One region of the Comamonas serinivorans genome, then DNA from elsewhere that is predicted to be linked to it. Evidence: riboswitches for the same ligand, from Rfam matches in the RefSeq annotation. Region 1 holds a riboswitch; the other holds the start of a gene.
The links. Region 1 has a riboswitch for S-adenosylhomocysteine ahead of metH (methionine synthase). Riboswitches for the same ligand answer to the same signal wherever they lie in the genome.
Positions count from the first base shown of each region.

Region 2: linked by a shared signal. The riboswitch ahead of ahcY (adenosylhomocysteinase) and the one ahead of metH (methionine synthase) in region 1 are both predicted to bind S-adenosylhomocysteine.

Region 1 is NZ_CP021455.1:1,117,576-1,133,355, forward strand. Features, by position in the region: gene CCO03_RS04685 (LysE family translocator) at 1-121, shown strand, start outside; gene CCO03_RS04690 (pseudouridine synthase) at 525-1,157, opposite strand; gene hisD (histidinol dehydrogenase) at 1,495-2,871, shown strand; gene CCO03_RS04700 (DUF6152 family protein) at 3,224-3,619, shown strand; gene CCO03_RS04705 (hypothetical protein) at 3,647-4,141, shown strand; gene CCO03_RS04710 (DUF4136 domain-containing protein) at 4,877-5,644, opposite strand; gene CCO03_RS04715 (tripartite tricarboxylate transporter substrate binding protein) at 5,806-6,771, opposite strand; S-adenosyl-L-homocysteine riboswitch at 6,988-7,109, shown strand; gene metH (methionine synthase) at 7,143-9,911, shown strand; gene CCO03_RS04725 (hypothetical protein) at 9,982-10,596, opposite strand; gene CCO03_RS04730 (slipin family protein) at 10,680-11,840, opposite strand; gene rtcR (RNA repair transcriptional activator RtcR) at 12,572-14,224, shown strand; gene CCO03_RS04740 (SIMPL domain-containing protein) at 14,393-15,061, shown strand; tRNA gene CCO03_RS04745 (tRNA-OTHER) at 15,327-15,397, shown strand; gene CCO03_RS04750 (hypothetical protein) at 15,682-15,780, shown strand, end outside.
Region 2 is NZ_CP021455.1:4,202,743-4,218,522, reverse strand. Features, by position in the region: gene CCO03_RS18050 (TetR/AcrR family transcriptional regulator) at 489-1,100, shown strand; gene CCO03_RS18045 (acyl-CoA dehydrogenase C-terminal domain-containing protein) at 1,161-2,957, shown strand; gene CCO03_RS18040 (DUF2147 domain-containing protein) at 3,064-3,528, shown strand; gene CCO03_RS18035 (3-hydroxyacyl-CoA dehydrogenase/enoyl-CoA hydratase family protein) at 3,638-6,121, shown strand; gene CCO03_RS18030 (hypothetical protein) at 6,134-6,496, shown strand; gene CCO03_RS18025 (acetyl-CoA C-acyltransferase) at 6,493-7,698, shown strand; gene CCO03_RS18020 (retropepsin-like aspartic protease family protein) at 7,833-8,567, opposite strand; S-adenosyl-L-homocysteine riboswitch at 8,690-8,793, shown strand; gene ahcY (adenosylhomocysteinase) at 8,869-10,302, shown strand; gene CCO03_RS18010 (TlyA family RNA methyltransferase) at 10,718-11,713, shown strand; gene metF (methylenetetrahydrofolate reductase [NAD(P)H]) at 11,726-12,559, shown strand; gene CCO03_RS20785 (septal ring lytic transglycosylase RlpA family protein) at 12,778-13,770, shown strand; gene CCO03_RS17995 (23S rRNA (adenine(2030)-N(6))-methyltransferase RlmJ) at 14,559-15,455, opposite strand.

The DNA of each region.
Region 1 (15,780 bases):
GGCCGGCGGCATTGCCGTGTTCCTGGCCACGCGGCCGCGCTGGCAGCTGGTGCAGCGCTGGGTCATGGGCACGGCGCTGGCCACGCTCGCGGTGCGCATCGCGCTCGATGGCAAGCGCTGACTGGCAAGCCAGTATGGGGTGTTGACCGATCTGAAATTGATCGACGACGGCTGATACCTCGGTCCATGGCGGTGCTTGCGAGGGCCATTTGCGCGGACCTCGGTGCTGCTGTCGCTGTGTCGATCAGGCCCCAGCTTCTGCAGCAGGGCGCGCCAGCTGACGCGGCCGCGGCGCTCGGACCCGCTGTCGGCTTGGCACCAGACCCTGGCCGGATGCGACCTCGAAGCACGGGCGCAGGGTGCATGAACGGTTGGCCGCCTGGGCGAGCGACACCCCGATGTGCCTCCACCCCTTCGCACTTTGCGCCTGCCATGGCGTGCCCGTCGTGTGGCAAACCGGCGCCCGGCGTTTGCGGCATGGCGGGCCTGCGGTCGCATCCGGGGCGCCGCCGGAGTGAGGCACTTCAGCCGGCCGGATCGGCCTCGCGCCAGGCGCCGGGGGCCAGGCCGGCCAGCGTGTGCGGCCCGATGGCCGCGCGCACCAGGCGCAGCGTGGGGTGGCCCACGGCGGCCGTCATGCGGCGCACCTGGCGGTTGCGGCCCTCGCGGATGACCAGCTCCAGCCAGCAGTCGGGGATGTGCTGGCGCACGCGGATGGGCGGGTTGCGGGGCCACAGCGCCGGCGCCTCGGGCAGCAGGCGCGCCTGCGCGGGCAGGGTGGGGCCGTCGTTCAGCAGCACGCCGTTGCGCAGCGCCTGCAGCGCGGCCTCGCTGGGCACGCCCTCCACCTGCGCCCAGTAGGTCTTGGCCATCTTGTGGCGCGGGTCGGCGATGCGCGCCTGCAGTGCGCCGTCGTTGGTCAGCAGCAGCAGGCCTTCGCTGTCGGCGTCGAGCCGGCCGGCCACGTAGACGCCGGGCATGGCGATGAAATCCTGCAGCCCCTGCCAGCGGCCTTCGGGCGTGAACTGGCTCAGCACGCCATAGGGCTTGTTGAAGCACAGCAGCCGCGTGGGCTCGCGCGAGGCCGGGCTGGCGCGGCGGGGTGTGCGCGGGCTGCGGGGGGCGTGGCGCGAGGGTGAGGGAGGACGAGCGGGCATGGTGGGCTCGGTAGCAAGCAAAGGCGGGCCGCGTGCGAGGGCGAAGGCCGTGGCCACGGCCCATGCGGCAGGGGGCCGATCATAGGCGGGGAGGACCTGGCGGTGTGGCGGCGAGCCGAGCAGGTGTTCGAGCACTGAGCGGACAACGGCAGCGCCCCCGACTTGGCCAGCGGGTCCGTAGGCCGCGCCGGCCTTGGGCTGCTGGGGTGACCGCACCCAGCGCCTGATGAGCGGTGCGGTGCGACAATCGCAGATTGCCTTGCCCACTGCACCGCGGCAGGCGGCGCCGGCGCTGCATGCGCTGTCCTGCGCTCGCCCACGCCCGCACCGCCAGACCATGACCCTGACCGCCTTGCCCCTGCGTTTGTCCACCACCCAGGCTGATTTCGAGCAGCGTTTTGCCGAACGCCTGCACTGGAGCGCCGACCAGGACGCCGCCATCGAGCAGCGCGTGGCCGACATCCTGGCCGACGTGCAACAGCGCGGCGACGCCGCCGTGCTGGACTACACGGCGCGCTTCGACGGCCTGCAGGCCCAGGCCATGGCCGATCTGGAGCTGACCCAGGCCGACTTCAAGCAAGCGTTCGACAGCCTGCCGGTGGAGCAGCAGCGCGCGCTGCAGGCCGCGGCCGACCGCGTGCGCCGCTACCACGAGGCGCAGAAAAAAGCCAACGGCGAGAGCTGGAGCTACCGCGACGAAGACGGCACGCTGCTGGGCCAGAAGGTGACGCCGCTGGACCGCGTGGGCATCTACGTGCCGGGCGGCAAGGCCGCCTACCCCAGCAGCCTCATCATGAACGCCGTGCCGGCCCACGTGGCCGGCGTGGCCGAAATCATCATGGTGGTGCCCACGCCGGCCAAGGGCAGCGTGGCCACCGGCGGCAGCGGCGAGACCGGCTCGGCCGCCCCGCAGCGCGGCGAGCGCAACCCGCTGGTGCTGGCCGCGGCCCACGTGGCGGGCGTCACGCGCGCCTTCACCATCGGCGGCGCCCAGGCCGTGGCCGCGCTGGCCTATGGCACGGCCACCATCCCCAAGGTGGACAAGATCACCGGGCCGGGCAACGCCTACGTGGCCAGCGCCAAGAAGCGCGTGTTTGGCCAGGTGGGCATCGACATGATCGCCGGCCCGAGCGAAATCCTGGTGCTGGCCGACGGCAGCACGCCGCCCGACTGGGTGGCCATGGACCTGTTCTCGCAGGCCGAGCACGACGAGCTGGCGCAGTCCATCCTGCTGTGCCCCGATGCGGCCTACATCGACGCCGTGCAGCGCGAAATCGACCGCCTGCTGCCCGAGATGCCGCGCCGCGACATCATCGCCAAGAGCCTCAATGGGCGCGGCGCGCTCATCCTGACGCGTGACATGGACGAAGCCTGCGCCATCAGCAACCGCATCGCCCCCGAGCACCTGGAGGTCAGCAGCCGTGACCCGCACCGCTGGGAGCCGCTGCTGCGGCACGCGGGCGCGATCTTCCTCGGCGCCTACACCAGCGAAAGCCTGGGCGACTACTGCGCCGGCCCCAACCACGTGCTGCCCACCAGCGGCACGGCGCGCTTTTCGTCGCCGCTGGGCGTGTACGACTTCCAGAAACGCTCCAGCCTGATCGAGGTCAGCGAAGCCGGCGCGCAGGTGCTGGGCCAGACGGCCGCCGTGCTGGCCTATGGCGAGGGCCTGCAGGGCCACGCGCGCGCCGCGGAGATGCGCCTGAAGCGTTGAGGGTAGTACGGGTCAATTCCCGTTGAAAATATAACGATAATGGATGCATACCCCTTGATGATTTGCCTCTGAATGCCGTTTTGGCGTCACAAGCCCGGATGTTCACAGGAGCGGCCTGTCGAAGCCGACGCCTGCTGGCGGGGTGTTCACGCCAACGTTGGGTGGGCCAGGCGCGCTGTCGGTCCTGGTGCCCGTGGCTGGGCGCGGGTTGCATGGCGCGGGTTGTCGTCGCCAGCCAGCTTGGGCCAGCGGCCCATTCACCCGCAGGGCGCGGGAGATGCGGGGCCGGGCCATCCGGCCCGGGCGCATCCGTTTTAGGCTTGTGCTTTCCCTGCTGCGACAAGGACTGGCCATGCCCACTCTGCCACGACGCCGTTTCCACACCCAACTGCTGGGGGCCGCGGGGCTGGCTGCCCTGCTGACCAGCGCCGCCGCCTGGGCGCATCACGGCTGGTCCTGGGCCGACGGTGACCAGACCACGCTGACCGGCACCCTCGAAGCCATTGCCATGGCGCCGCCGCACCCCATGCTCCTGGTCAAGGCCGACGGCGTCACCTGGCAAGTCGACCTGGGCAACCCGTCGCAGACCGAGCGGTCCGGCTTCACCGGACAGTCGGCCAAGGTCGGCGATGCCATCACCGTGCTGGGCAACCGCTCCAAGGACCACAGCCAGCGCCACATGAAGGCTGTGCGCATCACGCTGGACGGCAAGCACTACGACATGTACCCCGAACGCCTGGGCCGGTGAGCCGCGCACCCGCGCACGAGCCTGTCCATGGACGACCTGCTGAACCTGCTGGCAGCGTGGCCCGGTGCGCGCTGGCTGCAGGGCTCGGGCACCGCCTACCTGGTCGTGAACGCGGCGCACATCCTGGGTCTGGGGCTGCTGATCGGCGCCATCGTGCCGCTGGACGTGGCCGTGCTGCGCCACAAGCCGCCGGCTGCTGCCGGCACGGCTGCCGAGCGCCTGCGCGTGCTGCTGGACGTGTTGCCGCGCGCCGCGGCGCAGGGGCTGGTGCTGGCGCTGCTCACCGGCGTCTGGCTGTTCAGCGTGCGGCCGCACGACTACCTGGGCAATGCGGCCTTCCTGGCCAAGCTGGCGCTGCTGACCCTGGCCCTGCTCAACGTGGCCTGGCAACACCGCGGTCCCGCCTGGGCGGCGCTGCGGCGTGGGGCGCCGTCCACGGCCGGCCAGCGCCTGCGTGCGGCCCTGTCGCTGCTGCTGTGGGGAGCGGTGCTGCTGGCGGGGCGGTGGATCGGGTTCGTGTGAGCGACCGGACCCGCCGCGCGTGATCTGCGGCAGTGGGGACCGGGGTGCCGCCGCGTGAACCGCAGCCGTTCCCGCGGCAAGGCGGGCAACACCCGGCAGCAGGGGAACTCGCCGATTCACGAAGGTGCTGCCTGAGCGGCGCCAATGGCTTGCCTGGCGCGGCGGGCGCAGAAGGCACCCGGGGCGCATCCACCGACAACCCCGCGAATCCCTCGCGCGGCGGCTTGGGAGACGAGCCTGTGCCGACAGGACTGGCACTGCCCAGTCCGGTGGACGACAACGCGACGGCCACCCATCCCCCGAGCCCTTTGCTGGCGCGAGGTGGCGTCGGCGACGGCGTGCGCCTGGACGCACAGGCCGTCAAGCCGGGGCCTCCTCAGTGCGCCCGATACCGCCCCCTTACGGGCGCGCTGGCATCACCTCGACCCCTCGCCAACGGTGGCACGCTGCAGGCCGAGCCCGGCGCAGGGTGGAGACCCGCCACGCGGCCTGTGCCTCGGCGGGAGGGGCAACAGTCCTGAGGGTTTGATTCACTCTGAACCTGCTGGAGCAGACGCAGACAGAGGTATGAGGCTGTGTCCGTTTCAAGGTAAACGGACAGATGGTCATACTCGGAATCCGAACGTATGGTGGCCAGCATCTGATGACCGGGTTGGCGCGCGGGCAGGGCTGCAGCGACCGGGCCTCATGCGGTGGATGTACCCCCGCTACCCCGTCAACCCGCGGGGCAGTGGGTCAACGCGGGTTGGTGGCGGCGGACGCAGCGGGCAGCGCAGGCGTGGCTGGCGCCGAAGGCGTCGGCGCGGTGCCGGTTGGCCTGGCGCTGGGCGCGGGCTCGGTGGGCACGTCGGTCACCACGGTCTGCACGCCGGCGGCGGCGTTCGGAAAGTCCTTCAACGCCGCGTTCAGCATGGCCGCGAAGATGGCGTCGTTGAGCCCGCTGGGGCTTTCGTTGCGGGCGCGGGTTTCGTACACCGTCTGGCCGGTGCTCAGGTTCTGGATCGCCACGCGCAGCTCGCGCAGGTAGGTGCTGGGCGGCATGTAGGCGCCGCCCCAACCCCATCCCGGGTAGCCGTAGCCCAGGCCAAACCGCCAGCCGGGACGCCACGGTCCCCAGGGGCCCCAGCCACCCGGGCCCCAGTCGTCGACCCAGGCGGTGCGCAGGCTGGCCGACACCTGCACCGCGAGGCTGGCCGACGCGTCGTCGCGCACGAGGCCGTGGCGGTCCAGCGCGGCCTGGGTCATGGCCTGCAGCGGCGCGAGGTCCAGCCGCGATTGCGACGGCAGCACGTCGAAACGGTAGCGAGCCCCTTGCCACTGCATCGGGGCCGCGGTGCCCGCAGGGGCGCTGAAGGCCTGTACCTCGGTGTTCACACGCAGGGGGCCGCTGGCGCAGCCGGCCAGAACCAGCGCCGCCACGAGGGCGCCGGCGCGGACACAGGTGCGCGCGCCCGCGCCCAGGGCGCGCAGCGGAAGCGGGGGGGAAATCGTCAGGGTGACCATGGGATGAAGGCGTGAAGCGGGGCGCAAGGCTGTGTTGGATGGCGCAGTGTGGCCGCAGTTCCACCGTCGTGTCGACAACAGGGTGAACGAGACCGCCGGGCGCGCGAGCCGGCCCACCGGAAGTGGGCGTGGTCGCGCAGCGGGTTGGGACAGGCCGTGGCTCAGCTTTTCTGTGTCAGCGCGGCCATCTTCTGGTAGCGGGCCAGCTCGCGGCGCTGGAACTGCAGCATGTCGGCCGGGCCGTAGTCCAGCGTGGTGCCGGGCTTGCCCTGCATCTGCCGCTGCACCGTGGGCGACTTCAGGGCCTGCGCCGTGGCGCGCGAGAGGGCGTCGACGATGGGGGCCGGCGTGCCAGCCTTGGCCGACAGCGAGCTCCAGACGTAGGACTCGAGCTCGGCGTAGCCCAGCTCCTTCATGGTGGGCACATCGGGCGCTTGCGCATCGCGCGTGGCGCCGGTCTGTACCAGGGCTTTGACCTTGCCGGCCTTGATCAGCTCCACGGCGCTGGTGGCGTCGCACAGGCCCAGGTCCAGCCGGCCGCCAACGAGGTCGATCATCATGTTGGCCGGGCCTTTGTAGGTGATGTGGGTGGCGGGCGCGCCCTCCAGCGAGGTCACCCAGGTGGCGAGCAGCTTGTAGCCCTCGGTGTAGTTGCCGATGTTGAGCGGCCGGCCTGCGGCCTTGGCCTGTTGCAGCGCCTGCTTGAGGCCGGCAAACGCCGTGTTGGCCGGGGCGACGATGAACGGGGCCGAGATGTTCAGACCATGGACGGGCGTCAGGTCCCTGAAGGGGTCGTAGCTCAGGTCCTTGACGGTCACGAGGTTGACGACCAGCACCGAGGTCGGCGCCACCAGCAGCGTGTAGCCGTCGGCGGGCTGAGCGATGACGTGGCTGGCGGCGATGGCACCCACCGCGCCGGGCCGGTTTTCGACCACCACGGGCACCTTGAGGATGCGCTGCAGTTCATCGGCCACGGCGCGGGCGTTTTCGTCGGCGCCGCCACCGGGGGTGTAGGGCATGACGACCTTGATGGATTTGCTGGGCCAGCCCGATTCGGCGGCCTGCAGGGCGGGGTGGAGCAGGCCGGCACCCAGGGCGGTGCAGGCTTGGCGGCGAGTGAGGCTCATGGCGAGGTCCTTGGCAAAAACCGACGGCTGACGAGGGACGGGCACGGCGGGCATGCCGTGCGCGGGTTCACTGCCCGGCCAGCTTTGCAAGCCTGGGCGGCCGAGGCTGTGCTTTAGGCGTCAGCGCAGGCCGCAGATGCCGTGCCTGGCCGGTGGCGAACGCCCGCCTGCGGCCGCGGAGCGCGCGGCGGCCAGGCGGACTAAAATCACCGGCTTCGCACCAAGGAGCGCTGCAGTTGGCCCAGGCCTTGCCTGGCCGGGCCTGTCAGGCTTGGTGCGGAACGTGTCGCGCCGGCCACGCCTGCGCTGGCGCGTGGTGTCAACGGCGCTCACCTGTTGTGTTGCTTGTCGGTTTTTTGCAGGTGAGTGTGATGTCTGCTTCCCCCGTTTCCCCCACGTCTTCCGCGCCGGCCGTGCCGCCCATGCGCTTGTCGGGCCTGGAGCCCCTGCTCATCGACGAGGACACGCTGTTCGTCAACGTGGGCGAACGCACCAACGTCACCGGCTCCAAGGCGTTCGCGCGGCTGATCCTGAACGAGCAGTACGAAGAGGCGCTGTCCGTCGCACGCCAGCAGGTCGAGAACGGCGCCCAGATCATCGACGTGAACATGGACGAGGCCATGCTGGACAGCCAGGCCGCCATGGTGCGTTTTTTGAACCTCATCGCCTCTGAGCCCGACATCGCCCGGGTGCCGGTGATGGTGGACTCGTCCAAGTGGGAGGTCATCGAGGCCGGCCTGCGCTGCCTGCAGGGCAAGGGCATCGTCAACTCCATCAGCATGAAAGAGGGCGTCGAGCCCTTCAAGCACCAGGCCACGCTGATCAAGCGCTATGGCGCGGCTGCCGTGGTGATGGCTTTCGATGAAAAAGGCCAGGCCGACACCTACCAGCGCAAGATCGAGATCTGCGAGCGGGCCTACCGCGTGCTGGTCGACGAGGTGGGGTTTGCGCCCGAGGACATCATCTTCGACCCCAACGTGTTCGCCATCGCCACCGGCATCGAGGAGCACAACAACTACGGCGTCGATTTCATCGAGGCCACGCGCTGGATCAAGCAGAACCTGCCCGGCGCCAAGGTGAGCGGCGGGGTCTCCAACGTGAGCTTCAGCTTCCGAGGCAACGACCCCGTGCGCGAGGCCATCCACACCGTGTTCCTCTACCACGCCATCCAGGCGGGCATGGACATGGGCATCGTCAACGCCGGCATGATCGGCGTCTACGACGACCTCGAGCCCGAGCTGCGCGAGCGCGTCGAGGACGTGGTGCTGAACCGCCGCCCCGACGCGGCCGAGCGCCTGCTCGAGATTGCCGACAGCGCCAAGGGCGCCGCCAAGGACGACAGCAAGAAGCTGGAGTGGCGCGGCACGCCCGAGCACCCCAAGACCGTGGGCGAGCGCCTGTCGCACGCGCTGGTGCACGGCATCACCGACTTCATCACCGACGACACGGAAGAGGCCTACCAGCAGATCCTCGCCCAGGGCGGCCGGCCGCTGCACGTGATCGAAGGCCCGCTCATGGACGGCATGAACATCGTCGGCGACCTGTTTGGCGCCGGCAAGATGTTCCTGCCCCAGGTGGTCAAGTCGGCCCGCGTGATGAAGCAGGCCGTGGCCCACCTCATCCCCTACATCGAGGAAGAGAAGAAGCAGCAGGAAGCGGCCGGCCTGGACGTGTCGAGCAAGGGCAAGATCGTCATCGCCACCGTCAAGGGCGACGTGCACGACATCGGCAAGAACATCGTCACCGTGGTCCTGCAGTGCAACAACTTCGAGGTCATCAACATGGGCGTGATGGTGCCCTGCCACGAGATCCTGGCACGCGCCAAGGCCGAGGGCGCGGACATCATCGGCCTGTCGGGCCTGATCACGCCCAGCCTCGAAGAGATGCAGTACGTCGCCGGCGAGATGGACAAGGACGACTACTTCCGCATCAAGAAGATTCCGCTCTTGATCGGCGGCGCCACCTGCTCGCGCGTGCACACGGCCGTGAAGATCGCGCCCAAGTACGACGGCCCCGTGCTGTACGTGCCCGATGCCTCGCGCAGTGTGAGCGTGGCGCAAAGCCTGCTGGGGGACGGCCGCGAGGCCTACCTGCAAGAGGTGCAGGCCGACTACGACAAGGCACGCGCGCAACACGCCAACCGCAAGACCACGCCGCTGTGGCCGCTGGCCAAGGCCCGCGACAACGCCACGCGGGTCAACTTCGAGACCTGGTCGCCGGTGCGCCCGAACGCGCTGGGCCGCCGCGTGTTCCAGAACTTCGACCTGGCCGAGATCGCGCGCTACATCGACTGGGGACCGTACTTCCAGACCTGGGACCTGGCGGGCGGCTACCCGGCCATCCTGCAGGACGAGGTGGTGGGCGAGCAGGCGCGCAAGGTGCTGGCCGACGCGCAGGCCATGCTCAAGCAGATCATCGAAGGCCGCTGGCTGCAGGCCAATGGCGTGATGGGGCTGTTCCCCGCCAACCGCGTGGGCGACGACATCGAGTTCTACACCGACGACACCCGCCAGCAGGTGCTGATGACCTGGTACGGCATGCGCCAGCAGACCGAAAAGCACGCCGCGCCCGATGGCCAGCTGCGCCCCAGCCGTTGCCTGGCCGACTTCGTCGCGCCCAAGTCTTCGGGTGTGGCCGACTATGCGGGGCTGTTTGCCGTCACGGCCGGCATCGGGGCCGAAAAGAAGGAGCAGGAGTTCCTTGCGGCGCTGGACGACTACAGCAGCATCACCTTCAAGGCCCTGGCCGATCGCCTGGCCGAGGCCTTCGCCGAATGCCTGCACCACCGCGTGCGCACCGACCTGTGGGGCTATGCGGCGGACGAGCAGCTGACCAACGAGCAGCTCATCAAGGAGCAGTACCGCGGCATTCGCCCGGCACCGGGCTACCCCGCCTGCCCCGACCACACGGCCAAGATCGACCTGTTCAAGGTGCTGAACGCCGGGGAAATCGGCATGCACCTGACCGACAGCATGGCCATGTTCCCCGCCTCCAGCGTCAGCGGTTTCTACCTGGGCCATCCCGACAGCACCTATTTCAACGTCGGTCAGATCGGCGAAGACCAGCTGCTCGACATGGCCGCGCGCCGCGGCATGCCCGTCGAAGACCTGCGCCGTGCCTTGGCACCCAATCTGGGGTGAGGTGAGGAGTATGGAGTGTTTATCGATGATTCTTCATCGGAAATGGCTGCATACTCCATGTAGATGATGCTCAATCGCTGCGGCCGAATCCGGCGACAGGGTGTCGCAGGCGATCGTGGCGGTAGTCCTCGGCGACCTGTGCCCGCAGCACCTGCCAGTGCGCGCGGGACACATGCTGGCCCAGCGGCTGCCAGGCCGGGTAAGGGTTGTAGACCGCCACGTCGTCGGGGTACAGAAACGGCTGGAACTTGAACGGGATGGGCAGCTGCGGTGCGGGCCCCAGGTTCAGCAGGGCCAGCAGACGCGCACAGCGGCCGCGAATGCGCTGCCAGTGTTCGCCCTCCACAAAGCCGCGGTGCGAGGTGTGCCAGGCCAGCTCGCGCACCACCTCGCGTTTCAAGGCTGGCGGAAAACGGTGCGCGTCGATCAGCCCATGCAGGCGCGGGTCGTCCAGCACGGCATCGGCCAGGTTCATCAGCTCGAAGTCCTGCAGCACCAGGGCGCAGAACAGCTGGTAGGCCGGGTTGCTGATGCGGTAGCCATGCTCCTCATCCAGCGTGATGGCGGCTTGGTGCGCGCCGGGGCTCACTGGCGTCAGCGTGCAGGTGTAGAAGTGCGCGAGCTGGGTGGCTGCTGGCAACTGGCCGAAGTGCAGCAACGCGTGCAGGTGGTTCAGGTCAAGCATCGGCATCCCCAGTCAGCGTCGCGCACAAAGCGTGGCAACTTGAGCGGCACGGTTCACGGTGCCGCTCATCCAGTGCTCGGCGCTCACCCTGGCTGGCGCAGCGTCACCAGGCCGTTCAGCACCTGATCGAGCCCGCCGACGACGGAGATCTTGTCGATGCGCTCGGCCACGCGCTCCAGCGTTTCCAGCTCCTTCATGCGCAGGGCGACGGGGTTGCCCTCCATCACCTTGGCGGTGTTCAACAGCGAACGCGTGGCCGCCGTTTCCTCGCGGCGGCGGATCACGTTGGCCTGGGCCGACTTTTCGGCCTCCACGACCTGGGCGAGGATGGTCTTCATCTCGCCGGGCAGGATGATGTCTTTCACGCCCACGCTGTCCAGCGCCACGCCCGATTCAGCCAGGCGCTCGCGCACCTGGGCCAGCACGGCGCCATCGATGGCGGCCTTGTTTTCCAGCAACGCATCCAGGTTCTGTTCGCCCACGGCGGCGCGCAGGCCGAATTGCAGCTCGCGGTAGACGTGGTCGGCTGGCTTGGGCATGCGCGCCAGCGCGCGCTGCACGTCGGTGAAGTGCCACACGGCCGAGAGGTTCAGTCGCAGGCCCACCTTGTCACGGGTCAGGATTTCCTGGCCATTCACCTCGGCGATCTGCGCTCGCAGGTCCACGGTGCTCACGCTCACCTGACGGTTGAAGCGCCAGAAGCCATGCACGCCTGCCGGCAGCAGCGCTTGCATCTGGCCGTCCAGCGTGAGCACGCCAGCGTGGAACTCGGGCACCTGCACCAGCAGCACGCCGTCCAGGCCGCGCACGGCGCGCGGGCGCAGTGCCACGCTGTGCAGCTTGGCCAGCAACTCGGCGGGCAGGCGCGCGTCGGCGCTCAGGTCGACCACGTCCACGCGCTGTTCGCGCAGGCCGCGCCAGAACAGCTGGCGCGTGGACGGCGGCAGGATCTCGACCAGCACGCCGTCTTCGTGGCGCAGGCCGACCTCGGTTTCGCCCAGCACCACCTGCACGAACTCGCGGGCCAGCAGGGCCGGCTCGTGGGCTACGAAGTAGTCGGCCAGCTCGTGCTCAAAGCGCGCCGGCGCGTCCGGTTTGCCCAGCGAAAAGCGTTCCAGCGTCACATCGTCCAGGCCTGTGAACACGCGGTGCTTGCCCGGGCCAAACAGGCCGGCGAAATCGCCATCGCGCAGCAGCAGCGCGCGTTCGTGCTTTTTGACGGTGAAAATGGTGAATCCCAGCATGTTGCTCTCCCGGTGTGTTGTTGGTCATGGGTATGGCCGTGTCGTCATTGATGATCAGTCGCAAAAATTGCCATACCCAAGTTCTGTTCAAGGTGCCCAGCTCGCACAGGCTGCGGGCGATCGGCGGGGTGCCGGCGCGCGTGGTCGTGCTCCCGGTTGTGTTGCTGGCACTGGCCTGGGCCAGGTGCACGGCCGCACAACCGCGATGGCGGCTGGCGCGCCAGGCACCGAAGCGCGAGGCACAGGCAGCCTGTGCGGGCAAGGTGCGCCGGGCGGCAGGACCAAGCCATTCGCCAAGCGCCGCCTTGCCAGGGCGGGTGGGGCTTTCGCCCCCATCCAAGCGGTGCAAGCACCGCGGCAATGGGCGGGAATCGAACCCGCAGCCGCCACCGAAGTCGCGGTGTTCAACCATGAACAAGTCTTGGACCGAAACCAAGCGTCACCTCAGCCCATCCGCGGCATACCGCCCACCCAAGAACGGGTCTGGCGGGCGGCACCGGGCCGCATGCATGCGGCACCTCGTGCGGATGACTGCGTCCGACAGCAGGTGTCTTGCAGACGCCGTGCCAACTTCCGGCCCAGGCCGTTTCCGCGTGGAGGCCGCTGCGCCAATGCCTTGATTTGCAAGCGGTTCGGTGCCCCTGGCCCGCTGACCTGCGTGTCAGCGGGCGATCGTCGGTGTTTGCTAGACTGAGGACCCTTGATTCATCCGGCGCGTTCTTGATTCAGCCATGAAACCCATTCACGTCATCACCTTCCTGGGCACCCAGCTGGACAGCGGCAACGGTGCCGGCCGCTGGGAGAAGTGGCGGCCCACCGTGGCGCTGACCCAGCACGAGGACATGGAGGTCGCGCGGCTGGACCTGCTGCTGACCGGGCCCAGCCACCGGGCGCTGGCCGAGCGCGTGCGCGCCGACATCGGCACGGTGTCGCCCGCCACCGAGGTCGTGCTGCACGAGTTGGCCGTGGACGATCCCTGGGACTTCGACGTCGTCTACACGCAGCTGTTCGATTGGGCCCGCGCGCAGGCCTTCGATACCGAGGCCGCGCAGTACTGGGCGCACATCACCACCGGCACGCATGTGGCGCAGATCTGCCTGTTCCTGCTGACCGAGTCGCGCGTGCTGCCCGGGGTGCTGTGCCAGACCTCGCCGCCCAAGCGGCAGCGCGAGGGCGCGGCCGGTGCCTACACGCTGATCGACCTCGACCTCTCGCGCTACGACGCCATCGCCCAGCGCCATGCGGCCGACCAGCGCGATGCAGTGGCCTTCCTGAAAAGCGGCATCGCCACGCGCAATGCGCGCTTCAACGCGCTCATCGACGAGGTCGAGCGCGTGGCCGTGCGCTCCACCGCGCCGGTGCTGTTCGTGGGGCCCACGGGCGCGGGCAAGTCCTTCCTGGCCCGGCGCATGCACGAGCTGAAGAAATCGCGCCACCAGATCAACGGCGCCTTCGTCGAAGTCAACTGCGCCACGCTGCGTGGCGACGGCGCGGCCTCGACGCTGTTCGGCCACAAGCGCGGTGCTTTCACCGGCGCCGCCACCGACCGGCCCGGCCTGCTGCGCGCCGCCGATGGTGGGCTGCTGTTCCTCGACGAAATCGGCGAGCTGGGGGCCGACGAGCAGGCCATGCTGCTCATGGCCATCGAAGACAAGCGCTTCTACCCCCTGGGTTCGGACCGCGAGGTGACCAGCGACTTTCAGCTGGTGGCGGGCACCAACCGCGACCTGCGCGCCGAGGTCGCCGCGGGGCGGTTTCGCGAAGACCTGTTCTCGCGCATCAACCTGTGGACCTACGAGCTGCCTGGCCTGGCGGGCCGGCCTGAGGACATCGAACCCAACGTCGACTACCTGCTCACCCGCCATGCGCAAGCCTCGCGCCGCGCGGCCCGCTTCAACGTCGAAGCGCGCCGCGCCTACCTGCGCTTTGCGCAAAGCGGCGAAGCGCTGTGGCGCGGCAATTTCCGCGACCTGTATGCCAGCGTGACGCGCCTGGCGACCCTGGCCGAGGGCGGGCGCATCACCGAGCCGCTGGTGGTGGCTGAGATCAAACGGCTGCGCTGGATGTGGACGCGCGACAGCGCGGTGGCGGCGCCCGGCGCGCGCGCCTCGGGGGGCTCGCCGGGGGCGATGGCGGTCGATGCGGCGAGCGTGGACCTGGCCGACTTCTACGACGAAGCGGCCCTGGAGCAGATCGACCTGTTCGACCGCGTGCAGCTGCAGGGCGTCATCGCGGTGTGCCAGCGCTCGCGCACGCTGTCGGACGCGGGGCGCCAGCTGTACCAGGCCTCGCGGGCGCAACGCGCGGCGTTGAACGATTCGGACCGCCTGCGCAAGTACCTGGCCAAGTTCAACCTGAGCTGGGACCGCGTCAGCACACGATGATGGGGTATGGTGTGAATGCCGTTTTCCATGAAACGGAAATGGCCTGATACTGCCAAGGCTAAGCATTCCACAATGGGATGATCAACAGCGCGCCCGCCGGCTTGCACGGTGGGGCGCATGCAGCGGCTGGCCCAAGGCCGGGTGCACGACATGGAGAGGGAGACGCACATGGCGCAGTACATCGAGGTCATTGGACAGGCCAGCGTGAGCGAAGTGGCCGTGGAGCAGCGCGTGGCGCTGACGGTGTCGCACCGCGGCAAGGGCGGTGGCATGTCGGACAAGGTGGTGGCGCACAAGGCCACGCAGCAGCGTGAGCGGGTGATCGCCACGCTGCTGGCCCACGGCATGCGGGAGCACGAATTGCATGAGGGCGGCATGGACAGCGGCACCTGGCACTTCAAGCGCAAGCGCGAGGTGCACCACAGCCACCGCATCCTGCTGATCTGCGAGGACGACGCGCGCCTGTTTGCGGCCCTCGAGGCCCTGGCGCCGCTGCAGGACGAGGGCGAGCTTGACTTGCAACTGGACATGCTGGACGCCCGCTACGAGGTGCCGGCCGGTGCGCTGAGCGGGGCGCAGCAGGCGGCGGTGGCGCATGCCCGTGAGCATGCGAATGGCCTGGCGCAGGCTGCCGGCGTGGCGCTGGGCGCGGTGGTGCAGGTGCAAGAGCTGGCGCCGGCGCGGGAGCGTTCGGGTGCCTATGGCGAGTCCTGGTATGGCTTGGCCGCCGCAGGCGGCGCGGCTGCGGCACCGGCCATGACCCTCTTGGCGAGTAACCAGCGCACGCGCACCTTGAGCTACCGCGTGCGCTTTGCGCTGCAGCGGGCTGTGCCCTGACGCGCGTCGTTCGCCGCAACGCCTGGGCCGCGGTGGCCTGAATGTCGGTCCGACCGTGCACTGGGCAGGACGTGGGGCCAGTGAATCGCCTGCAACGCCCCTGCAGACGATTCATGGGCGGGCGTAGAGTTCGCATCGAAAGCGATACAGTGGGATCGTGTTCGGCGGTCATGGTGGCGTGCAGCCCTGCTGTCGCCCTGGGGTGAAGCGGGATGGGCCGAACTGGCACGGCCGTTGCGAAGGATGAGGTGAACGTGGGCCCAGGTCTGGGGTGGCGCAAAGCGAGCGCGTCGGACTTGAATCCGAAGGGTGCTGGTGCAAGTCCAGCCCCCAGACCTGGGCCCGCGAAACCCGGGGGCGCGACGGCGCGAGGCAGGCCTTGACGCGGCGGCCGTGTCGGCAAGGGTGCAGCGAGAAGCGGCTACCAGGCCGGTTGCCACGCATCGCAGCCCGTCGGCCAGCCCGACCGGCAGGGGATGAGGTCAGGTGTGCAACGGTCTGGCGCAGTTCAAGGAGAACGCCCGACCATGCATCGGGAAGGTGCTGGACAAGCCAGCCGCCAGACCGTTGCGCATGGGCCAGTCCCCGTCCCGATCCACACGAACACAGGGAGAGCGGCCATGGGCCAGCACGACGAAGAGCACTCACCGGACGCCGGTGAGCACCCGGTGCCGCCGGCGCATGCGGCATCCGGGCTTGCCCAGGCGAACCCGGGCTGG
Region 2 (15,780 bases), 1.4 Mb from region 1:
GCCGATGGGGCACGTCGATGTCCGGGGGGCGCGCCGGTTCAACCCAGTTTTGCGAAACACGACAGCCAGCACGCGCGCTCAACCACTCAGCGCCGGGCCCTGCTGCCTCGGCTTGGCGGCAGGGCGTACTGTTCTGGTGTTCAAAGGCGTGGGCAACCCTTTGAACAGCCTCCGCGAGGATCGTTGGCTTGCGCATGCCCAGCCCGCGCCGCGCAAGGTGCTGACGAGGGCGTTCACTGAGGGTGTTGCCAAAACTTGCGCACAACGTGGTCAAGCCCGCGTCCCGCAATGGGGTGTCATCGGGTTTCCCCCAGGCACGGAAGGCTTGGCAAGGGCAAGGCTTCATTTCAAAATAGCACGATCGTTCGTTTTATTCTGTACCTGTGACCGACACCGTTTCACCCGCGACCCGTTCCGCCGCCCGCCGCTTGGCAGGGCGAGGCCCTGCGCCCGCGCCCGTGGCGGCCAGCAAAGGCGAGCAGACGCGCATGGCCATCCTCGACATGGCGCTGGCGCAGGCGGCGCACCAGGGGCTGGAAGGCCTGTCGATCGGTGTGCTGGCCAACGCGCTCAACATGAGCAAATCGGGCGTGTTTGCCCACTTCGGCTCGCGTGAAGAGCTGCAGCTGGCCGTGATCGGCGAGTACCACCAGCGGTTTTCGCGCGATGTGTTCGAGCCGGCCCTGACCGTGCCGCGCGGCTTGCCGCGCCTGCAGGCCCTGTTCGACAACTGGATGCGCCTGACGGCCGTGGAGCTGCACAAGGGCTGCCTGTACATCAGCGGGGCGGCCGAATTCGACGACCGGCCCGGCCCCGTGCGCGATGCCTTGCACGGCATGGTGAGCGACTGGCTGGCGGCGATGAAGCGCGCGCTGCGCATCACGCGCGACGAAGGCCACCTGCATGCCGAGGCCGACCTGGAACAGATGCTGTTCGAGATCCATGCGCTGATCCTGGCGCTGCACCACGAGGCGCGCTTCATGCGCAGCCCCGGCTCCATCGAGCGCGCCCGCACGGGTTTTCGTCGGGTATTGCTTCAAAACGGTGCCGTTGACATCGACAACCTGGCCATACCCGCTGCTGCGGTTATGCCAGCCTGATCAGGGGCCTGGCCCGCCCCTTGCCCCGCGTTCTTGTCCCTTTTTCTTCCGGAGACCCCCATGCCCAGCTACACGCCCCCCCTGCGCGACATGCAGTTCCTGCTGCACGAAGTCTTTGATTCGGTCGAGCGCCTCAAGGCCATCCCGCGGTATGCCGAGCTGGATGCCGACACCGTGAACGCCGTGCTGGAGGGCGCCGGCCAGTTCGCGGCCGAGGTCACGCAGCCGCTGAACCTGTCGGGCGACAGCGAGGGCTGCACGCTGGACCGCGACACGCACACCGTCACCACGCCCAAGGGCTTCAAGGAGGCGTATGCGCAGTTCGTTGCCGGCGGCTGGCCGGCCTTGTCGTGCGAGCCCGAGTACGGCGGCCAGGGCCTGCCCTTCGTGGCCAACCAGTGCCTGTACGAGATGCTGAACAGCGCCAATCAGGCCTGGACCATGTACCCGGGTCTCTCGCACGGCGCCTACGAGGCCCTGCATGCCTATGGCTCGGACGCGCAGAAGCAGACTTACCTGGGCAAGCTCACCAGCGGTGAGTGGACCGGCACCATGTGCCTGACCGAGCCGCAGTGCGGCACCGACCTGGGGCTGTTGACGACCAAGGCCGAGCCCCAGCCCGATGGCAGCTACCGCCTCACCGGCAGCAAGATCTTCATCAGTGCCGGCGAGCACGACATGGCCGAGAACATCGTGCACCTGGTGCTGGCGCGCCTGCCCGATGCGCCCAAGGGCAGCAAAGGCATCAGCCTGTTCGTGGTGCCCAAGTTCCTGGTGAACGACGACGGCAGCCTGGGCGCGCGCAACCCCATCTACTGCACGGGGCTGGAACACAAGATGGGCATCCACGGCAACGCCACGGCGCAGATCAGCCTCGAAGGCGCGGCGGGCACGCTGGTGGGTGAGCCGAACAAGGGCCTGCAGGCCATGTTCATCATGATGAACGCCGCACGCCTGGGCGTGGGCAACCAGTCGCTGGGCCTGACCGAGGTGGCGTTCCAGAATGCGCTGGCCTACGCCAAGGAGCGCATCCAGATGCGCAGCCTGTCGGGCCCCAAGGCCAAGGACAAGCCGGCCGATCCCATCCTCGTGCACCCCGACGTGCGCCGCTCGCTGCTGACGGCCAAGGCCTATGCCGAGGCCGGCCGTGCGCTGCTGGTGTACTGCGCGCTGCTGGTCGACGAGCACCTCTACCACCCCGACGAGAAGCGCCGCAAGCAGGCGAACCAGCTCGTCGCGCTGCTCACGCCCATCGCCAAGGCCTTCGTCACCGACAACGGCTTCATCGCCACCAACGAGTGCATGCAGGTGTTCGGCGGCCACGGCTACATCCACGAAAACGGCATGGAGCAGTTCGTGCGCGACGCCCGCATCAACCTGATCTACGAGGGCACGAACACCGTGCAGTCGCTGGACCTGCTGGGCCGCAAGGTGCTGGGCGATCAGGGCGCGGCGCTCAAGCTGTTCGGCAAAGAGGTGGCGGCCTTCATCGAAGCCGAGGGCGTGAACGAGGCCATGGCCGAGTTCATCAACCCGCTGGCCTTCCTGGCCGACAAGCTGACCAAGTTCACCACCGAGCTGGGCTTCAAGGCCTTCACCAGCCCCGACGAGGCGGGCGGCGCCAGCGTGGACTACCTGCGCGTGGCGGGGCACCTGGTCTACGCCTACCTGTTTGCGCGCATGGCCAAGGTGGCGCAAACGGCCCTGGCCGCCGGCAGCACCGACCCCTTCTACACCGCCAAGCTGCAGACGGCGCGCTTTTACGTGGCACGCCTCTTCCCCGAGGTGGCCAGTCGCATGCAGACCGCGCGCTCGGGCGTGGCCAACCTGCTCGACACCGACGCCGCACTGGCTTGATGGCCTGCAGTATCAGCCTTTTACCGTTTGATGTGAATCGAAAGAAGGCAGATACTGCTTCTGAATGATGGTGGCAAAACCCAGAGCCCAACCGACGGAGACATGCATGACACCGACTGAATCCACCCTGCTGGCGCGCCTGGCCCTGGGCCTGCTGTGGGCCGGCACGGCGGCTGCCGCCAGCGCCCAGATGACCCCGGTGGGGACCTGGCGCAGCGTCGACGAGAACGGCCAGCCCAAGGCGCAGGTGCGCATCGAGGCGCAGGGCGAGGGCGCCAGCCAGGTGCTGACGGGCCGCATCGAGAAGGTGCTGCGCGCCGGGGCCGACCCCAAGGCGGTGTGCGACAAGTGCACCGATGCCCGCAAGGACCAGCCCATCGTGGGCCTGGAGATCATCCGGGGCGCCAAAAAGGGCGAGGGCGACGTGTGGGAAGGCGGCCGCATCCTCGACCCGGAAAAGGGCAGCGACTACGGCCTGCGCCTCACGCCCATCGAGGGCGGCGCCAAGCTGCAGGTGCGCGGCTCCCTGGGGCCCTTCTTCCGCACGCAAACCTGGCAGCGCGTCAACTGATGCAGTATGGGCTCATTGCCGTTTCAAAGTAAACGCACATGGTGCCATACCCCATTTCACTGAATGTCCGAGGCGGCGGCTTGACCGCCTGCCGAGAGAAAGCCCTTTCATGAGCAACCGTTTTCCCATTCGCAAAGTGGCCGTGCTGGGCGCGGGCGTGATGGGCGCGCAGATCGCCGCCCATCTCGTCAACGTCCAGGTGCCCGTCATCCTGTTCGACCTGAAAAGCGTCGAGGGGCGGCCCAGCGGGGCCGATGCCCCCACGCGCCCGACTGCGTCTGGTTCGCTGCCCGCGGGGGCTCACCCTGGCTCGGGGCGGCCCAGCGCCATCGCCGAGCGCGCCGTGGCCAACCTGGCCAAGCTCAAGCCGGCGCCGCTGGGCCTGGCGAGCGATGCCGAGCTGATCGAGACCGCCAACTACGACGACGACCTGAAAAAGCTCAAGGGCTGCGACCTCATCATCGAGGCGATCGCCGAGCGCATGGACTTCAAGCGCGACCTGTACGCCAAGATTGCGCCGCAGGTGGCCAAGCACGCCATCCTGGCCACCAACACCTCGGGCCTGTCCATCCATGCGCTGGGCGAGGTGCTGCCCGAGGCGCTCAAGCACCGCTTCTGCGGCGTGCACTTCTTCAACCCGCCGCGCTACATGCGCCTGCTGGAGCTGATCGGCACGCCAGACACCGACGCGGCCGTGCTCGACACGCTGGAGGACTTCGCCATCCGCACGCTGGGCAAGGGCGTGGTGCGCGCCCAGGACACGCCCAACTTCATCGCCAACCGCGTTGGCACGGCCGGCATGCTGGCCACCGTGATCGAGGCAGAGAAGGCCGGCCTGACCCTCGACGTGGTCGACGACCTGACCGGCAAGCGCCTGGGCCGCGCGCCCAGCGGCACCTTCCGCACCATCGACGTGGTGGGGCTGGACACGGTGGGCCACGTCATCCGCACGCTGCAGGACAACCTGAACGCGGACACCGATTCCTTCTACGCCAGCTATGGCACGCCGGCCGTGCTGGCCAAGCTCATCGAGCTGGGGAACCTGGGCCAGAAGACCGGTGCGGGCTTCTACAAAAAGGCAGGCCGCGACATCCTGCGCTTCGATGCCCGGCGGGGCGACTACGTGCCCAGCGGCGCCAAGGCCAACGAGGTCTATGGCCGCATGCTGAAGCGGCCGGCCGCCGAGCGCCTGAAGCTGCTGCAGGCCAGCACCGGCGCCGAAGGCCGCTTCCTCTGGGCCGTGTTGCGCAACGCCTTCCACTACGTGGCCGTGCACCTGAAAGACATCGCCGAGTCGGCGCGCGACATCGACCAGGCGATGCGCTGGGGCTTTGCCATGCAGCAGGGCCCGTTCGAGCTGTGGCAGGAGGCGGGCTGGTTGGAAGTCGCCCGCCTGGTGCAGGCCGACATCGACGCCGGCCGGGCGCTGTCGAGCGAGCCGCTGCCCGACTGGGTGTTCAGCGGCCCCGTGGCCGAAGCCGGCGGCGTGCACACGGCGCAGGGCTCGTGGAGTGCGGCCAAGCAGCGCTTTGTGCCGCGCCGCGAACTGCCGGTGTACCAGCGCCAGCTGGTGCCCGAGCTGCTGCTGGGCGAGGCCCCGAGCACAGCCGGGGAGCGTGGGGGCCACACCCTCTTCGAAGACGCCACGCTGCGCGCCTGGACGCCCGATGGCGAGGTGCTGGTCGCCACGCTCAAGACCAAGATGCGCGTGATCAGCCCGCAGGCCGGCGAGGCGCTGTCGCGCGCGCTGGACCTGGCCGAAGCCGAGTTCAATGGCCTGGTCATCTGGCCCGGCAGCGATCCGTTCTCGGTCGGGGCCGACCTGGAGGCCATGCTGCCCGGCTACGTGGCGGGCGGCGCGGACCTGGTGGACGCCATGCAGCAGGAGCTGCAGCAGCTGTTCCTGCGCCTGCGCTACGCCCAGGTGCCCACGGTGGCCGCTGTGCGCGGCATGGCGCTGGGCGGCGGCTGCGAGATGCTGGTGCATTGCGCCAAGCGCGTGGCGGCCCTTGAGAGCTACATCGGCCTCGTCGAGGTGGGCGTGGGCCTGGTGCCCGGCGGTGGCGGGCTGACCTACATCGCGCGCCGGGCGTTTGAGAACGCGCAGACCAGCACCGACAAGGACCTGCTGCACTTCCTGAGCGAGGGCTTCACGGCCGCCGCCATGGCCAAGGTGGGCACCTCGGCGCTGGAAAGCCGCGCGCTGGGCTACCTGCTGCCCAGCGACACCATCGTCGCCAATGTGGACGAGCTGCTCTACGTGGCAATTGCCGAAGCCAAGGCCATGCACGCCGCCGGCTGGCGCGCGCCCCACAAACGCCTGTTCGCCGTGGGCGGCCGCGACGCCCAGGCCACCATCACCGGCCAGCTGGTCAACCTGCGTGACGGCGGCTTCATCAGCCAGCACGACTTCGACGTGGCGCGCCTGATCGCCGGCGTGGTCACCGGCGGCGACGTGGACCCCGGCACGCGCGTGAGCGAGGAGTACCTGATGACGCTGGAGCGCCGTGCGTTTGGCCAACTGCTGGGCCACCCCAAGACGCACGCCCGCATCATGGGCATGCTGGCCACCGGCAAGCCGGTGCGCAATTGATGGCGGACCGCCATGCAGCGCGAGGCCCGCAGTGCACGCAGCTTGCTGGGGCTGCTGCTGGCGTTCGCCCTGCCGATCGTGGGGGCCAGCGTCCTGGACCTGCCGATCGATGCCTGGCCGATGGCGGATGCCGCCGTGCTGACGGGCCTGGGCGTGCTGGGCGGACTGTGCGCCGTGGCGGGGGCGCCTGGGCTGGCTCAACCACGCGGGTCTCAGCGCTGGCCGCAGGTGGCCAACCGAACCGGCCCCACTCCACGACGCCCCATGAACCCCATCGCCCCCCGCCGAACCCCGCATCGGCATGCCGCAGATGGCCTGAACCCGGCCATCCGGCAGTGCCCGCGCTGCCCCTCACAGACTGAGCAAGCACCATGAAACAGATTCAAGACGCCTACATCGTTGCGGCCACGCGCACGCCCATCGGCCGTTCGCACAAGGGCTTTTTCAAGCACACGCGGCCCGATGACCTGCTGGCCCACACGCTGCGCGCTGCGCTCGCGCAGGCACCGGGGCTGGACCCGGCCGCCATCGAGGACATCGTCTGTGGCTGTGCGATTCCCGAAGCGCAGCAGGGCCTGAACGTGGCGCGTGTGGCCGGGGTGCTGGCCGGCCTGCCCAAGAGCGTGGGCGGCATCACGGTGAACCGCTTTTGCGCGTCTGGCCTGTCGGCCGTGCAGATGGCGGCCGACCGCATCCGCGTGGGCGAGGCCGAGGTGATGATCGCCGCCGGCGTGGAAAGCATGAGCCTGGTGCCCATGATGGGCAACACCCCCAGCCTGTCGCCCCAGTTGTTCGCCAACACGGCCAACGTCGACGACTACGGCATCGCCTACGGCATGGGGCTGACGGCCGAGAAGGTGGCGCAGCAGTGGCAGATCAGCCGCGCCGACCAGGATGCGTTTGCGCTGCAGTCGCACCAGCGCGCCATCCGCGCCATGGAGGCGGGCGAGTTCAGCGACGAGATCTGCCCCGTCACCGTGACCGAGCGTGCGCTCGACCTCCAGCGCGCCGAGGTGCAGACGCGCGAGCGCGAGGTGGTGCTGGACGAGGGCGCGCGGCCCGACACCAGCCTGGCGGGCCTGGCCCGGCTCAAGCCGGTGTTCGCCGCGCGCGGCTCGGTGACTGCGGGCAACAGCTCGCAGACCAGCGACGGGGCCGGCGCCTTGATCCTGGCCAGCGAAGCCGCCGTGAAACGCTTTGGCCTGACGCCGCTGGCGCGCTTCGTCAGCTTTGCGGCCAAGGGCGTGCCGCCGCACATCATGGGCATTGGCCCCATCGAGGCCATTCCGGCCGCGCTGCGCAACGCCGGGCTCACGCGCGATCAGATCGACTGGATCGAGCTGAACGAAGCGTTTGCCGCGCAGTCGCTGGCCGTGATGCGCACGCTGGCGCTGGACCCCGCCAAGGTGAACCCGCTGGGCGGCGCGATTGCGCTGGGCCACCCGCTGGGGGCCACGGGCGCGATCCGCACGGCCACCGTGGTGCACGCGCTCAAGCGCCATGGCTTGAAGTACGGCATGGTCACCATGTGCGTCGGCATGGGCCAGGGCGCAGCGGGCATCTTTGAGCGAGTTTGAGGCAGTATGGCTGGGTTTCCGTTTCATTTAAAACGGAAGCGTGGCCATACTAGGTGATGAAAATTCCTCGATAGTTGACCAGGAGGCCAGGAGGCCAGGAGGCCAGGAGGCCAGGAAGCCAGGAAGCCCGGCCTTCAGCGCCGCGTCAGCACCAGGATGTCGGCGTCGCGCCGCATCTGAAAGCGGTTCAGGAAGCTGTTGCCCAGCAGCACGTAGGGCATGCGCTGGCTGGTGACCACCGCGTCCACGTCAAAGACCTCGACATCGCCGATGCGCACCGAATGCAGCTTGAGTGCATACGCCGGGGCCACGCCATTGGCCGTGCTGACCTGGACCGCCCGGCCCTTCTGGTAGTCCACCCCGAGCTTGACGGCGTCGGCCAAGCTCATGGCCACGCTGGTGGCGCCGGTGTCCACCATGAAGCGCGTCGGCTTGCCGTTGACCAGGCCTTCGGCCAGGAAATGCCCGCTGGCGTCGCTCGCCATGCTGATCTGGCTGCCCCCGACGGGCGGTGCCCCGCCGGCCACGCTGGCTTGCGTTTCGCCCAGGTGCAGGTCGCTTTGCGCGCCATCGACGCGGATGGTGACCACTTCGCCCTTCACGGCCACCAACTGCACCGAGCCCAGCGATTCGCCCGGGCTCAGCGCCTTGGCCGTGCGGCCGTTCACCACCAACAGGGCCTTGTTGCCCATGATGCCCTGCAGGGTGACGCGCGTGCCCTGGGCCGCGCCGGCCGAGGCGGGTGGGGCCGCGCCCGGTGCCCCCGGCGTCTGGGCACCGGCTGGCGCGCCGATCGCGCCGCACAGCGCGAGCAGACCCGCCAGGGCCCAGCGCGGGGCCAGGGAGGAGAAGCGGGCGAGGTGGGGCATGGGGTGTGACGGCAAGGCAAAGATGGCGTGCAGCTTAACGGTAAATTGCAACAAATTTTGACTGAGCCGACCGGCGTGCACGGGCCTGGCGCCGCGGGGCGGCGTGGCTATAATCGCGGCCTTGTTCCGAGGAGCGTTGCAGCGCCCCAGGCCGACCGGGTTCACCGGCTGGCGCACACGGGCGTGAGGCTCGGAACCCTTCTTCTTGCAACGACGCTCATCCACTTCTCGTGCGGTGAGTTGTTTCCTGATCTCCCCAGCGGGCGGTGGCTTTGTCTGAACTTCGTTTAGGAGCCCCCTCATGAATGCACCTGCTGCATCGCTTGCCCCGGCCGAAAGCCGCATTGCCGACATCTCGCTGGCCGCCTGGGGCCGCAAAGAGATCAAGATCGCCGAAACCGAAATGCCGGGCCTGATGGCCGTGCGCGAGGAATTCGCCGCCGCTCAGCCGCTCAAGGGCGCGCGCATCACGGGCTCGCTGCACATGACCATCCAGACCGCCGTGCTGATCGAGACGCTGACGGCCCTGGGCGCGCAGGTGCGCTGGGCCTCGTGCAACATCTTCTCGACCCAGGACCATGCGGCCGCCGCCATCGCCGAGACCGGCGTGCCCGTGTTCGCCATCAAGGGCGAGTCGCTCCAGGACTACTGGGACTACACACACGCGATCTTCGAATTCGGCGCCAAGGGCACCGACGGCGAAGGTCCGAACATGATCCTGGACGACGGCGGCGACGCCACCATGCTCATGCACCTGGGCATGCGCGCCGAGCAGGACCTGTCGGTGCTGGCCAACCCCGGCAGCGAGGAAGAGAAGATCGTCTTCGCCGCCATCAAGGCCAAGCTGGCCCAGGACGCCACCTGGTACAGCCGCAAGAGCGCCCAGATCATCGGCGTGACCGAGGAGACCACGACCGGCGTGCATCGCCTGAACGAAATGTCCGCCAAGGGCACGCTCAAGTTCCGCGCCATCAACGTCAACGACTCGGTGACCAAGAGCAAGTTCGACAACCTGTACGGCTGCCGCGAATCGCTGGTGGACGGCATCAAGCGCGCCACCGACGTGATGATCGCCGGCAAGGTGGCCGTGGTCGCGGGCTATGGCGACGTGGGCAAGGGCTGCGCCCAGGCGCTGACGGCGCTGCGCGCCCAGGTCTGGGTGACCGAGATCGACCCCATCAACGCGCTGCAGGCCGCCATGGAAGGCTACAAGGTCGTGACCATGGAGTACGCCGCCGACAAGTGCGACATCTTCGTGACCACCACCGGCAACCGCGACATCATCCGCCACGAGCACATGGTGGCCATGAAGAACGAGGCCATCGTCTGCAACATCGGCCACTTCGACAACGAGATCGACGTAGCGTCGATCGAGCAGTACGAGTGGGAAGAGATCAAGCCCCAGGTCGACCACATCACCTTCCCCGACGGCAAGAAGATCATCCTGCTGGCCAAGGGCCGCCTGGTGAACCTGGGTTGCGCCACCGGCCACCCCAGCTTCGTGATGAGCAACTCCTTCGCCAACCAGACGCTGGCCCAGATCGAGCTGTTCACGCGCCCCGACGCCTATGACGTGGGTAAGGTCTACGTGCTGCCCAAGGTCCTGGACGAGAAGGTCGCGCGCCTGCACCTGAAGAAGGTCGGCGCCCAGCTGACCGAGCTGACCCAGGCCCAGGCCGACTACATCGGCGTGAAGCCCGAAGGCCCCTACAAGCCGGAGACCTACCGCTACTGAGCGCGGCCGTGCCGGGTGCCCTGGATGGCATGCGGTCGCATGCGCTTGGGGGCCTGGCCGGTGAGCGCGTGGCGCGCCTGCGGCGGTCGTGAACGCTGCGAGCCGCCCGCGGTAGGTGGCCGGCTGTGCTGCGGCGCGCGGGCGCCAGTGCCGGCGATGGTTCACCGATGCGGACCCGGACCAGATGGCTCGCGTGTGGCCGCGAGGCGCCTGTCGGGCGATCTTTCGCAAGGCGCGTGCTGACGCACCGTTTGCCCGTCCGCCATGGGGAGCCCCGTTCAGCCCCCGGTCAGCTGCTTTGCTGGCAGCCTTGTTTTCAACATTTGGGATGGGGTATGTAGCCACTGTCGTTTCAAATGAAACGGCTAAATGGTCATACCCCATTTTCCTTCATTGCAATCCTCAGACAAATCCCATGCGTGCTGATGTGTATCTCGTGGAGGCCGGTCTCGCGGCCACGCGCTCGCAGGCGCAGCGCCTGATCGCCGCCGGCGTGCGTTGGCGCGCGTTTGCCCATGCGCCCTGGGTTGGCGTGGCCAAGAACGGCGACGACATCCCCAAAGGCGCCGAGGTCGAGCTGCTCGATGCCGATGAGGCCAAGTACATCTCGCGCGGCGGCCTCAAGCTCGACGGTGCGCTGCGCAGCCTTGGGCTGCAGGTGGCCGGCATGCGCTGCCTGGATGTGGGGCAGAGCACGGGCGGCTTCACCGACTGCCTGCTGCAGGCCGGCGCGGCCCAGGTCGTGGGGGTGGATGTGGGCCACGGGCAGTTGCACGAGCGCCTGCGCCACGACCCTCGCGTGATCGGCGTGGAAGGCCTGAATGCGCGCGGCATGACCGCCGAGTCCCTGCGCGAGGCCGCCGAACAGGCGGTGTCCGAGTTCGTCGAGGACGAAGAAGACAACGACACCCAGCCGGTGGCGCCCTATGCCTGGATGCGCAACGGGGGCGTGGTGGACGAGGACTACGACGACACCGAGGACGCCAAGGAGCACGAGATCGAGGACTTCAAATCCGAACGCGCTGCCAAGGCGCGGGCCCGGGCCGATGGCACGGCCCCGCGCCAGCAACGCCGCCGCGCGGGCTTTGAGGACGTGGACCTGACGCCGAGCTTCGACCTCGTCACGGGCGACCTGTCCTTCATCTCGCAGACCCTGGTGCTGCCGGCGCTGGTGCCGCTGCTGGCGCCGCAGGGGCACCTGCTCATGCTGGTCAAGCCGCAGTTCGAGCTGCAGCCCGGGCAGGTGGGCAAGGGTGGCATCGTGCGCGACGCCAGCCTGTACGCCGACGTGGAGCAGCGCATCCGCGGCTGCCTGCAGGCGCTGGGCCTGCCGGTGCGGCAATGGCTGGACTCGCCCATCGAGGGCGGCGACGGCAACCGTGAATTCTTTGTGTACGCCCAGAAAGCCTGAGGAGGAACCGGCATGACGAAACTGCCCATCAGCTTTGAGTTTTTTCCGCCCAAGACGCCCGAAGGGCTGGAGAAGCTGCGCACCGTGCGCCAGCAGCTCTACGTGCGCCAGCCTGAGTTCTGCTCGGTGACCTACGGCGCCGGCGGCTCCACACAGGCCGGCACGTTCGGGGTGGTGCGGCAGATCCAGGACGAGGGCGTGGCCGCGGCCTCGCACTTCTCGTGCATCGGCGCCACGCGCGAGTCCGTGCGCGAAGAGCTGGCGCAGCTGCAGGCCGCCGGCATCCGGCGCCTGGTCGCGCTGCGCGGCGACCTGCCGAGCGGCTATGGCATGGGGGGCGAGTTCCAGTACGCGAGCGACCTGGTGGCCTTCGTCCGCGAGGCATTTGGTGACTGGTTTCACATCGAGGTGGCGGCCTACCCCGAGATGCACCCCCAGGCGCGCAGCCCCGAGGCCGACGTGCAGGCCTTCGTCACCAAGGTCAAGGCCGGTGCCGATTCCGCCATCACCCAGTACTTCTTCAACGCCGATGGCTACTTCCGGTTTGTAGACGAGGTGCGCAAGGCCGGCGTCGATGTCCCCATCGTTCCTGGGGTCATGCCCATCATCAATTCGTCACAACTGATGCGTTTTTCGGACGCCACCGGCGCCGAAATCCCTCGGTGGATTCGTGGGAGATTGCAGGGTTTTGGCGACGATTTGACACAAATACGCGCATTTGGCCTGGATGTGATCACGCAATTGTGCGAGCGTTTGCGCGCTGGCGGCGCACCCGCACTACACTTCTACACCATGAACCAAAGCCAAGCGACACTTGAGATCACCCGTCGCCTCGGGTGGGCATGACGGCGCAGCCGCGCCGCAGTTTCCAGCGATTTCTCCGTTCAACCCTCCCAGCCGTACTGGCGGGAACCCTGACGATTGGTGGCGCCGCAGCCCTTGCGGCCCCCGCCAAGTCAAAGAAAGTCCAGCCTGTCAGCGCTGGCAAATCGATTGGAACAACCTCAGCCGCTGCCAAGAAGCAGCGCGTCAGCAAAGGCCGCACCACCGCCAAGGGCGGTGCCGTGCTGCAGACCGGCAGTGCCTCGTGGTACGGCCCGGGCTTCCATGGTCGCAAGACGGCCAGTGGCGAAGCCTTCGACATGTACGAACTCACCGCCGCGCACAAGACCTTGCCGCTGGGCACCCGCGTCATGGTGCGCAACCCGGCCAATGGCAAGGAAGTGGTGGTTCGCATCAACGACCGCGGCCCTTATGCACATGGCCGCATCCTGGACTTGAGCAAGGCCGCTGCCAGTCAGCTGGGCTTGATTTCGCGCGGGCACGGCGATGTCGTGCTGCAGGCCCTGGGTGACGACGACGGATCCGGCGCGTCCGGCCTGACCTCGCGCCTCGCGTCGGCCGATGTCGACGATGCCCAGGCCTCGCCGTCGCGCAGCCAGCGCGCCCAGGTGTTGGCGCAAACCCGGTTTGGCGATTCGACCCAGGCCCTGGGCAGCCCACTGCCCAGCGACGAGCCGCTGCCCAGTTGGCCCACGCAGGATGCCCGGACGGGCTTGCCCATCATGACGCCGCCCTTGGGCCTGGCGGCAGCCGGTGGCCCGCGCACGGGCTTGAACAACCCATCTTGGCTCAACGCGTCCGAAGCCGCGCCCCAGTTGGCGTGGGTGCCTGAGGCGGATGCCGTGCAGACGCTGGCGTCCGGCGAGGCCAGCGCCATGCCGCTGCCCGGGGTGTTGCCCCAGGTCTCGGCACAGGCCGACGCCGTGGCGGCGGCCGATGCGCGACCCGCCCTGCCACGCGGCCGGGCCGTTCCGGAATCGCTGATGGTGCGCGTGCGCCATGTGCCCTCGGCCATTGCCGCGGGCGATGTGGCGTTGAGCGGCGACCCGTCGCTGCGCCTGACTGCGCCGTTGACGCCGGCTGGCGGGACCGCAGGCGATGCCGCGAACGCCTCGGCCGGCGCATTGTCCGGGCCCGGCGTCAGCCCGCCCGCGAGCCTGCTGCCCGCCAACGCTGCGGCCACAGCCACGATGGCGGGGGTGCCTGCGCCCTGAGGGGCGTGGGCCGATCCGTTGGCTGTGGATGCCGGCGCTCAGCGCCGGCGCGCATGCACGTGAGCGCGTTTGAACACCCCTGCCGCAGGGAGGCCGCGCAGCTTGCCGGCTGCGGCCGTGTGTCGTGCATCTCGAGGTCAGGGCTACCGGCTTTCCCATAGCGCCTTCCTCGTACCCCATCACGGCCAGCAGGAAGTCGGTGTGCGCTTCGGGCGGCCAATGCAGCTTCTCGATGCTGCCACCCAGGGCCCAGGTCTGGGCGGCCGACTTCGCCAAAACGCCGCCTGCACGCCCATCAACATCGGCGGTGCCGACCGAGACTGACCCAGAGCCCCTCGCGTCTTCACAGGGCCGCCGCGCCGCCAAGGCCGCTGGCGGGCTTTCAGCTGGGCATGGCGGGGCGCTTGTTGTACCTGGGCGCGCATCCGCCGCCGCCGTGTTGGGTGGGCTGTGCCGCGGGCGCGGTGCGCTTCCCAGGCAAGGCGTGACATCGGTCGGCCGCTGCGCCGCCTGCCGCCATGTCGCCCAATCCGGCAGGCGGCACGGGCCCGGCGAACGTCAGGCGGCTGTGTTCCGCATCTGCATCGAAAAATACAGGAGTATGGCCTGATGGTCGATGGTCAAGTATCGGTAACCTCAGGATACTCTGTTTGATGCATGGGGCCGAGGCGGGGCATTCGGCGGCGGCGAGCTTGTCCCGGCAGCTCGCCATCGATGGGGTGTGCCGGCTTTCGGGCGGCGCAGCCGCTGAGCTTCGCCGGCGCAGCGCGGCGTGAGCGGTCCGTGGCTCAGGCGCTGGTTTCGACCTGCAGCGCCTGGCCTTTGCCTTGGCCCAGGGCCTGCATCAGCCAAGGCGTGGCCTCGCGCAATTGCTCGGCGAGCACGTGCGGGGGGTTGATGATGAACATGCCGCTGGCGGTGAGGCCGCGCATGCCGGGCTCGTCGCCCGGGGCCTGACCAATGGACAGGGTGGCGTGCAGCCAGGCGCGTCCCGCCTGGTTGGCCAGGGTTTTGAGCCGACGGGGCAGCTGGTGGGCTTCGGGTCGGGCAATCAGGGGGTACCAGACCAGATAGCAGCCATTGGCAAAGCGCTTGAGGGCATCCTGCATGCTTTGGCTGACGCGCGCGTAGTCGGTCTTCAGCTCGTAGCTGGGGTCCATGAGCACGAGGGCACGCTTGGATCCCCCGGGTCCGGCGGGTGGCGGCAGCAGGGCTTTCAGGCCCTCAAAGCCGTCTTTGACGGTGACGGCGATCTGGCTGGCGGGCAGCTCCGTGGCCGCCATGGTCTTGCGCAGCAGGCGGCTGTCGGTGGGGTGCAGCTCGAACAGGCGCAGGCGATCGCCGGCGTCGGCTCGCATCAGGCTTTGCAGGATGCGGGGCGAGCCCGGGTAGTGGTGCCAGCGCGTGGGGTTGAACTGGCTCAGCACGTCGATGTAGCGCGCCACGGCCGCGGGCGGCGGGCTGTCCTGGGCTGCGGCCAGCAGGCGCATGACGCCGTGGTCGGACTCGGCGCTGGTGCGGGCCTGGGCACCGTCCAGCGGGTAGCCGCCCGCGCCGGCATGGGTGTCGACCAGGGTCAACGGCGTGGGTTTGAGCATCAGGTGGTCCAGACAGGCAATCAGGCACAGGTGCTTGAGCACGTCGGCGTGGTTGCCTGCATGGAAGGCGTGGCGGTAGCTGAACATGGGTGACGAAGGGGGTTGGCCTGTGGCATCCAGCGATGCTGGCAGTATGGCGCAATTGTCGTTCAATTTGGAACGGGGCTTGCGCCATACTGTGTCGGGCAATTGGCTCGTGACACCGGCAGACCTGGGGCTGGCGGTCTTGGCGCCTGGCGACGGCGACGGCCAGTCCGCCCCCAGGGCCACAACGGCGCGCCACACCTCGGCAGACCGGCGTGTGTCAGGCGTGCCGGGGCCGTGCGGGTAGCCTGGTGTGGGCAGCTTGGTGCGGGTGAGTCCTGTCGGGGGTGCTCTGACCATGGCGCGTGATCCCGGGCGCCGCGTTGAC